DNA from 3 places in the Qiania dongpingensis genome. Region 2 is predicted to be linked to each of the others. Evidence: riboswitches for the same ligand, from Rfam matches in the RefSeq annotation. Region 2 holds a riboswitch; each other region holds the start of a gene.
What was found. A riboswitch is a leader RNA that binds a small molecule or an ion and turns the genes downstream of it on or off. The one in region 2 is predicted to bind cobalamin.

Region 1 (3,282 bases), 390 kb from region 2:
ACGATTTCCGTACAGGGGCATGGCTCTTATCCTCAGGAGAAGGTATTGGATTCTCCTGTCGTGCAGGTGACGGGGCTTCCCACAGAGGGGGAGACTAACGCTATGGAATATTATGTGGAACAGATTCATGAAATGGATACCTTTGTGGGAGAGCTGATCTCATATCTGGAAAGCCGGGATGAGGAAACTATCCTCGTTATGTACGGAGATCATCTGCCCAGCCTGAATCTGACGGAAGATAAGCTGGAGAATGGGGATTTATTCCAGACGGAATATGTCATCTGGGACAACATGGGTCTTGCGAGGACCAGCCGGAACGTAGAGGCATATCAGCTGGGAGCCTATGTGATGGATAAGGCGGGTCTTAAAAAGGGGACGATGTTCCGTTACCATCAGGCATACCTTCAGAAGACATCACATACCGCGGAGGAAGAAGAAACATATCTGAATGATATGAAGATACTGGAATATGATATCCTTTATGGAGATCAGGATGTGTTTGAAGGAGAGATGCCCTATGAGGCGACTAATCTGCACATGGGAGTACAGCCGATCAGCATCAACCGGGTGCTGCTCCAGAATAAGGGGCTCTATGTAACTGGATGGAACTATACAAAGAACAGTGTGATCTATGTGAATGGAAAGGCATGGGAGACCAACTGCGTTTCACAGAATCTTCTCTATGCGGCAGATGTAAAGCTCAAGGAAGGCGACAATGAGATTACAGTCGGCCAGGTGAGCGATGACAATATCGTACTGAGTGTCTCGGAGCCGTACGTTTTGAAGCAGGAGAAAAAGGATGGTTCCGGAGGTTCCTGAGCAAAAGCGGATAGGAGGAATATCGGTTTTTTCAGTTGCGTTTATGGACGAGATATGGTATAGTGAGGGTGTGCAAAGAAATATTGCCGTATCAAGTGCCTGTCCTTTGACAGGAAAAAGGGAATCAGGTCAGAATCCTGAGCGATCCGGTCACTGTATTCAGGGAGCGAAGCCTCGTCATCCATTGCAAACCCTATCATGCGAGAAGGAGAGGCTGAGCGGAGAACTGTAAGTCAGGAAACCTGCTTGATATGTGAGATGGGCTTCCGGGTAGAGCTACACATCCGACAGGGTATTTCCCTCATGGTGTCGGCTTATGGGTTAAGCGGACATACTTTTGTGAATCTCAAAGCAACAGCAATGCACAAATCTTTCGTTCAGAGAATGAGTCTGGGCTGGCGCAGTGCCGATCCTACTCGCCGGGCTGTGTGCCTGTGTACTGTGTTGTCAGGGCTGTGTGCACATTCGCAAGAACGGAACAAGGGCGTACCGTCTGGTACGCCTTTTTATATTTGTATTAAAGAGAAAATTTTATAGTGACACCAAAAAACAGGAGGAGAAAAATGGAAATATTGCTGACCGGAGGCGCCGGTTATATTGGAACTCATACGGCCATCGAAGTGGCGGAAAGCGGCCGTCAGGTCGTGATCGCGGATAATTTTGTCAACAGCTGTCCGGGGGCGGTGAAGCGTGCGGAAGAGCTTGCCGGCGCAGAATTCCCGGTCTATAACGTGGATGCAGCGGATGAGGCAGCGATGGAACAAATATTCAAAGAGCACCGGATTGAAGCTGTGATTCATTTTGCAGGTCTTAAGGCGGTGGGAGAATCCGTAGAGAAGCCGTTGGAATATTACCGGAATAATCTGGACAGCACCCTTACGCTGCTCAGGCTGATGAAAAAATATGGATGCAGGCAGATTGTCTTCAGCTCTTCGGCCACGGTATACGGGACGCCGGAAAAAGTACCTTTGACAGAAGAAATGCCGGTGGGCAGGAGCTGCACCAATCCTTACGGGTGGACGAAGGTCTTTATTGAACAGATCCTCAGGGATGCGGCCAGAGCGGATGAGGAATTGTCGGTGGTGCTCCTGCGGTATTTCAATCCCATAGGAGCCCATGAAAGCGGAAGGATAGGGGAAAATCCCAACGGGATTCCCAATAACCTGATGCCGTATATTTCTCAGGTAGCGGTGGGAAGGCTGCCGCGCCTGAGGATATTCGGAGATGATTATCCGACGCCCGACGGGACAGGAGTCCGGGATTATATTCATGTGGTCGATCTGGCGAAGGGGCATGTGGCGGCTTTGGACTATGCCGGAGGGCATAAGGGAGTTGAGACGGTCAATCTGGGAACCGGGATTGGATATAGTGTCCTGGATATCGTGAAGGCGTTTGAAAAAGTCAATGGAGTGAAGATCCCTTATGACATTGTGGAACGCCGGGCAGGCGATATAGCGGAATGTTATGCAGACGCATCTAAGGCGGAACAGATTCTTCACTGGCATGCGGAAAAGAATCTGGAGGATATGTGCAGAGATTCCTTTAGATGGCAGAAAAACAATCCCAATGGATATGAGGAAAAGGCCGGATCAGGGTTGTCATAGAATCTTGCCGGAGACAATAGAATAGAAGTAATGATAAGACCCTGGAGTCGGTTTTATGAAAAGATTGTATCGAATGACGGCTGCCCTTTGTCTGTCGCTTTGCATGATGGTATCACTTTGTATGCCCGTGTTCGCGTCCGATGAAGGACAGCCATCTGTGATTCCGGAGATAATGGAATCCGTAGAAGCCGGAGGCAGTTCCGGAGCAGCAGAGAAGCCAGTCTCCGGACAGCCGGAAGAAGGACAGAGTCAACAGGAGGATGTGCCGGGAGAGGCAGTAGAAACATCCGGAAAGGCACTGCCGGCTTCGGCAGAAACATCCGGGACAGAGGAAACTGGAGAGAGCGCCGCTCAGCCAGAGAGCAGCGTCCAGGGAGCGGAAGAAAGCCAGGGGGAAAATACCTCATCCCAGGGAAGCGGAGTTCAGGCGGACCTGGGAATAACCGCTCAGGCCGCTATTTTGATAGAAGCCTCCACAGGAACCGTGATCTATGAAAAAAATCCGGATGAGGCCCTGCGCCCCGCTAGTATTACGAAGATCATGACGCTGATTTTGATCTTTGATGCCATAAGGGACGGCAGGATTTCCCTGGATGATCAAGTCGCCACCAGCGCATATGCCAAATCCATGGGCGGTTCTCAGGTGTTTCTGGAAGAAGGAGAAGTTCAGACTGTGGAGACGCTCATAAAATGTATCGTGATCGCGTCGGGGAATGATGCGGCTGTGACCATGGCAGAGTACATAGCCGGAAGCGAGTCCGAATTTGTCCGCCAGATGAATGAAAGAGCGAAATCACTCGGCATGGAGAGTACAAATTTTGAGGACTGCTGCGGTCTGACGGATTCGGGCACCCATTTG
Region 2 (3,282 bases):
TGTATGGCGCTTTCCAGACTAAGCGTGCCTACTACTCTATCCTCTGTGACGCCTACCGGCAGATTCACCACCTTCATTTCCGGCATCAGAGACGCCAGCGCCCTGACCGCGGTGGATTTCGCCGTCCCTTTTTCTCCCCGTATCAGGACTCCTCCCAATTTGGGATTGATGGCGTTCAGAAGAAGCGCCGTTTTCATATCTTCCTGTCCCACAATGGCAGAAAAGGGATAATTATACTCTGTCACCATAATGTCCTCTTTCCCGGCCGCAGCCGTTCTTCTATCGTATTTCATTCAGGATATCCTGGAAGATATCCGAACTCTCCGTCAGCTTCTCCAAGGGAATCCGATATCCGTTCATGGCATCTGCCAGCTGCTCTGCCAGTCCCAGACGCACATATCCTTGCTCTGTATCGATCACTATGCTGCGGATTGCCTCGCTCGCAAAGCGTTCTGCCTGGCAGACAGCCTCTTCATAGGGTGCCTTTTCACCGGCTGTCGCCCTTCCGTCTGTGATGAGCATGAGCACTGGAAACACCGTTTTTTCCTTGGCCAAGACTCCCTTCAATATCTCGTAAGAAAGACGGATTCCCTCTGCAAGAGGCGTTTTCCCCTTCGTCCTCAATTCCATCAGCCGGCTGGCAGCCAGATCCACACTGTTTGTAAACTCCAGTAAAAGGCGGGCTTCCCTATCCTGAAAAATGAGCATAGCGATCTTGTCACGCTTTTCATAAGAATTCTGGAGAAGAGAAAGTACGATTCCTTTCACGGCAGCCATCCGTTCGTTCGCTCCCATGGATGCGCTGGCATCCACCGCAAATAAAAGATAACATCCCGTCTTTCCGCTTCTTACTTTCAGCCGGATATCCTCTGACTTTATCCTGACCGCCATTTTTTGTTCCCCCGCCCCTTTTTCTCCTGTAGAATGAAATGCTGCGTGAAGCAGGGTGTCCCCGAACGCGACATCTGAGGCGCTCATTGGGATTCCCGGCCTGCTTTTCACGACGTGTCCCTGACCTTTCATTTCATCTGCCCGAATCCTCCGGCCGGTACAGTTTGCAGAGTGTATCTTTTCGCCGTATTTCATCCAATCATTGACCGGATGGACTTCGCTTGGTGCTTGAAGATCCTCCTCTTTTAGAAGGTTTTCATCCGTCCCCCGCTCTGTTTTCGTGCCTTCCTCTTTCTTACTGCCTTTTAGTTCTTTTTCCCGTTCCGCCTCATTTCCCTGACTCTTTTCCGCCCATTCTTCCGACAATCTGTGACGGCCTCTGTGAGGGAATACATATTGTGCCGCTTCCAAAAGATGAGCCGCAGTCACCATGGTCCCATTCCCCCAGGCTGCGGCGGCCCGGGCAGTCTGAATCAAGAAAAGCTCCGCATGGTTTCCCTCACACCCGGCTTCTTTCACCAGTTCGGAAGCCAATGTTTTAGAGCCCTCCGTGATTTCTATCCTATGCAGCCGTTTTCTGGCTCTGTCTAAGTTCCTTGCTATAATCTGTGTTTTATCACGAAATCTGTCGCAGAACTTTTGAGGGTCCTCTTCGTATTCCAAGCGGCGTTTAATGATCTGCATCCGCTTCCTTAATTCCTTTTCTCCTTCCATGTATACTAGAAGACCGAATTTATCCAAAAATCCAGGGGAGACTTGTCCCTCTTCCGGATTCATGGTTCCAATAAAAACCATATTTCCAGCCTCCGCAGAGATTCCGGCCGCCGTCTCATCCGGCAGCAGATTGGATTCATCCATGTATAACAGATGTCCCCGCGCCTGTTCCAGTATTCCCGGAATATGCTCTCTGCGTCCGTCTTTTGTAAGACTTTCCCAGTCATCGCATCCATAAAGCCTGTCTCTCGTCGTATGGAGAGGGACTTCGTACAATTTCATGTTATGGTCCAATTCTGCAAGACCGCGAACCATGGTGGATTTTCCCGTCCCCTTTTCACCCGTGAGCATCACACCGCCCACAGCCGGATTGATCAGCGCATAGATCAACGCCTGTTTCGCCTTTTCGTTTCCTACCAGTGCACTGAATGGGTATCCCATTTTTTTATCCTCCAGCAACAAAACAATAAAGGACCTCTTTTGCCGGAGCAAAAGAGGTCACTAAAAAATAACCAATCCCCTCATCCCGGAAATATCTGGAAACGGATATCCTGACTTCGCTTCTTCCTCCAAGGCCCTTCTCAGCAAATCTGCCAATGGTCTCCGCCTTTTCGTCTGCGTTACAGTAGAGGTGACTGTCCCGGATTTTCACCGGATTCCCCGTTCATTATTCTGTTTGTTACAAACATGTCATATTTTTTTATTATAACACCTTTTTACCCTTTTGACTTATCCAAAATTGCTATTTGATAAATCCCGGCCTTTTCTATCCCCTCCTTCTGTTCGCCCATAAACACACAAACAACAATATGATAGAAAATGTACTCCCCAATATCAAGAACCAAATACCTCCATTTTGGCGGTCTCCTGTTTCCGGAGATGCCGTAGTCTGTACCGTCTCTCTTTCTGTCTTCTCCTCAGTCGTCGGTTCCTTTTGAACTTCTGATGTCTCCGCCTTTTCCTGAACCGTCGTTTCTGCACAAGCCGTCGTTTCTTCCTCTGGTTCTTCCGGACTCTTTTTATTTATTGCCGTGATTACCAGCTCCCCTTTTGACTCCCCTTCAATCTGTACCTCCAGTTCATCACATGGTTCATATCCTTCCGGAACGTCTGTTTCGCGGACCAGATATACACCATAAGGAAGCGGCACCGTTTCTAGTTTCCCATTGGAATCTGTATAGAGAATCGTCTCTCCCAGGCCTCCGATCACGACCGGCTCTGCCTTCTCCCAATCATATTCCCCCTCCTTTCGTACCAAAGATGACTTTAAATAAAATGAAAAACCTGCGTGAGGAAGAGGGAGCTCCTTTCCCGCATCTCCATATTTTTTTAGGATGACCGGCCGTCTGATCATTTCGTCCTCTGCCTCAATCATAACCTCTACGACAGGCGTCGTATCATCCTGATATTGAAGCGCTGCCTCATATTCCTCCGGATTCTTCCAGTATCCTTTCGGCGGAGCAGCCTCTGTCACTATATAGTCTCCAAGTGGAAGACCGCCGAGTGCCCCTTCTCCCTTCTCATCGGTGACAATCTGTCCCATCAGAATACGCTCTCGTTCGCCGTTTTCTGCCTGGCCGGAAAGAAAATAGACCTCATAGACCGCGCCGGCCAACGAAGCGTCTCCAAAAAGCTCTCCCTCCTTTGAAGAGCGTTTTTTTAAGGACAGGGCTCCCT
Region 3 (3,282 bases), 1.5 Mb from region 2:
CGCTGCTTCCGTTCATGCTGTTTTATGCGGTCGTCCTGAATAAGAAGATGAAGCGGGCGTATAAAAGAAACCGAGAGAAAATCGCGGATGTCAACGCTCAGATTGAGGATAGCCTTTCCGGTATCCGCGTTGTCAAGTCCTTTGGGAATGAGGACACGGAAATGTGCAAATTTGACGAGGGCAACCAGCGGTTCCTGGAGAGTAAACGGGACAGCTACCGGTATATGGGAGTTTATAATGCCGGATTGGGGGCGTTTACCACTTTGATGACAATCGTGGTGATATCTGTCGGAGCCGTGCTGCTGGCTAAGGATAGGCTGGATGCGTCGGATTTGGTGGCATTTCTTCTGATGGCGGCTAACTTCACCGACCCGATCAAACGGCTTGTCAGCTTTACAGAACAGTTCCAGAATGGAATGTCCGGCTATGGACGGTTCCGCGAAATACTGAGCATACAGCCGGATATTGAAGATGAACCGGATGCGGCGGATATTGAAGAAGTTAAGGGAGAGATCTGCTTTGAGGATGTGAGCTTCCGCTACGCATCTTCCAAAGACGATGTCCTCCATAATCTGAATATGACGGTGAAGCCTGGAGAGTATATCGCGCTGGTCGGCTCCTCGGGTGTGGGGAAATCCACGCTCTGCAGTCTGATTCCACGCTTTTATGAGGTCAGCGGGGGAAGAGTGACTCTGGACGGAAGGGATATCCGGGATATAAAGCTTAAAAGTCTTAGAAAGAATATAGGAATCGTCCAGCAGGATGTTTATCTGTTTGCAGGGACGGTATATGAGAATATCTGTTATGGAAAACAGAATGCCGGGAGAGAAGAGGTCATAGAAGCCGCCAAAGCTGCCAATGCCCATGAATTCATCATGGAACTTCCGGACGGATATGATACAGATATCGGACAGCGGGGGGTGAAGCTGTCAGGGGGCCAGAAGCAGAGACTGTCTCTGGCAAGAGTGTTCCTCAAGAACCCGCCGGTCCTGATTTTTGACGAAGCCACTTCTGCTTTGGATAATGAAAGTGAGCGGGTTGTACAGGAAGCTCTGGAGAAACTGGCCAGAGGAAGGACCACGTTTGTGATCGCTCACAGGCTGTCGACGATTCGGAACGCTGAAAAAATACTGGTGTTGACCGATGACGGGATTTCTGAACAGGGAAATCATCAGGAATTGATGGAATTAGACGGGGTCTATGCGAAATTTTACAGGATGCAGTTCTTGGCAGGCCGGGATTCTTGACTCTTTCCACTTGTCAAAGAACAAACAATCTGTTATAATCAGGAAAATAAACATGGGATTTTCAGTGCCCTGTGCCGTCAGGCACAGGGGTAAAAGGGAACCGGGTGCAAGTCCCGGACGGTCCGGCCACTGTGAACAGGGAGCGAAACCGCAAAAAGCCATTGTACCGCAAGGTATTGAGAAGGCGCGGAAGAACAATGATCTGTAAGTCAGGAAAACTGCTGAAAATGTTGGTGAATTGCTTCCGAAGAAAGCATGATATTCATCCAGAAATGGACTTATTTTAGTGTCTGCACTTCGGAGAAGGGCGGGCTTTTTTTATTCTAGGGAGTCTGAGATGGGCTTGCTCACTCCATTTTTTCACAGAAAGGTGTGTCCTTTGAAACGTGTAGATACGTGTTCATCTTGATAATATCCGTATGATGGACCGCCGACAGGCAAAAGGCCGCCTCCCTGGGCCGGAACCGTGCGATAAGCACAAAGACAGGAGGAATGGATTGCCGGATTAGAGAGAGGAAGCGCTGGATAAAGAAGACAGAGGCGTCCGATCAAATTGGGCGGCCTGCAAAGAAAGAATAACGCAGCACGCGGAAAGGGGATTATTAAGATGAAACGAAAAAGCATGAGCCTGCTGGCTTTACTGCTGGTTTTCTCAATGCTGTTATCTCCATTGTCAAGTATCAATGCAGACGCGGCAGCGTCTGAGCTGGCGGAGGAGAGTAGCGCAGCATTATCGGAGGAGAAGAAAGAGCCGGCGGCGGAAGAGAGCAGCGCGGCTTCAGAAGAGAAAAAAGAACCGGCGGCGAAGGAAAGCAGTACGGCTCCAGAAGACAAGAAAGAGCCGGAGGCAGCAGAAAGTACGGAGGCCGGAAAGGAAAGCAAGGCGGAGAGTACCAAAACGGAGTCCTCGACGGAGACCGGCGGGACTAAGGAAGCTGCCGGGACTGCCAGTGCGGAGGAGAGCAGTGCAGCGGCAAAGGAAAGCAGCGCGGCGGAGACACAGCCCGCGGCCGAGAGCGGTGCGGAGCCCACGTCTGCGGCTGACGCCGGTGAAAAGAATATTGATACGGTCCAGACGGTTTTATTGGCAGCCGGTGGAGATGAGCAGCCGGTGAAGCCGACGGCCGCCATAAGCGGCGTGACGGTAGTAAAAAACGACGGCGGCACATATGGAATGTTTCCAATCACAAATCCAACTTGCACTGTAAAAGGAAACATGATAGAGATTTCCTTCCAGACCGGCGCTAAAAAGACATTTGACTGGCTCTATCTGGGGTATCAGTCCGACGGGAGCAAACCGGGATATTTTACCGGGGTCAAGACTGGAGAGACCTGTGAGTTTACCATCCAGGTTCCCCTGTCTTCCGGAAACAGCTGGATTCCAGTTTCTGTAGGCCGTTCCGATCAGGGAACCTGGTCGGAAAATTACCTGTGGATGAGTATTCCCAAGGTCCTGGTGATCACAAAACAGCCGGAAGCGGTCAGCAAAAAGGCCGGGGAGACGGTGACTCTTAAAGCGGAGGCTGACGGGGAAGGAGTGACATATCAGTGGCAGTACAGCTCCGATGGGAGCGGATGGACAGACTGTGCGGGAGACAGCGCACAGGCTGCTGCTTACAGCTTCATCATGGAGGCGGCATTGGCAGGACAGTACCGCTGTATGGTAAAAGACAGCGCGGGAGCCGAAGCTGTTACAGATGCGGTGAAGGTCAGTGCGGCCAGCGAGCAGGAAGGATATCTGGCCAATGACGGGATTACCGCCGTTTATGGCAGCGACGATGCTAAAAAGCCCGGACAGGCCTATACCATGTTTAAGATCGCGGCGTCAAAGGCCGTGGTCAAGGGTGACGGAATTGACGTCACGATTTGGGTGAGTCCGGCCTCCAGCGGGAAATTTTCTTATGACGCGATCTATATCGGAATGAAAGACGACGATCCCAAAGAACCGGTCGTTCTTGGAGAAACGGATACAGATAAGAATCTTCAGAAATTCCAATTTACCGTTCCATCCAGTATGATGGGCGGAGAGGTTCAC

Region 1: another riboswitch for cobalamin. It lies ahead of galE (UDP-glucose 4-epimerase GalE); the one in region 2 lies ahead of H9Q78_RS00595 (VWA domain-containing protein).
Region 3: another riboswitch for cobalamin. It lies ahead of H9Q78_RS07545 (hypothetical protein); the one in region 2 lies ahead of H9Q78_RS00595 (VWA domain-containing protein).

The regions. Positions count from the first base shown of each region.
Region 1 is NZ_CP060634.1:518,551-521,832, reverse strand. It holds gene H9Q78_RS02545 (sulfatase-like hydrolase/transferase) at 1-819, shown strand, start outside; cobalamin riboswitch at 896-1,083, shown strand; gene galE (UDP-glucose 4-epimerase GalE) at 1,383-2,423, shown strand; gene H9Q78_RS02535 (D-alanyl-D-alanine carboxypeptidase family protein) at 2,479-3,282, shown strand, end outside.
Region 2 is NZ_CP060634.1:131,373-134,654, reverse strand. It holds gene H9Q78_RS00600 (ATP-binding protein) at 1-293, opposite strand, end outside; gene H9Q78_RS00595 (VWA domain-containing protein) at 280-2,046, opposite strand; cobalamin riboswitch at 2,130-2,313, opposite strand; gene H9Q78_RS00590 (thioester domain-containing protein) at 2,372-3,282, opposite strand, start outside.
Region 3 is NZ_CP060634.1:1,615,361-1,618,642, reverse strand. It holds gene H9Q78_RS07550 (ABC transporter ATP-binding protein) at 1-1,247, shown strand, start outside; cobalamin riboswitch at 1,293-1,487, shown strand; gene H9Q78_RS07545 (hypothetical protein) at 1,855-3,282, shown strand, end outside.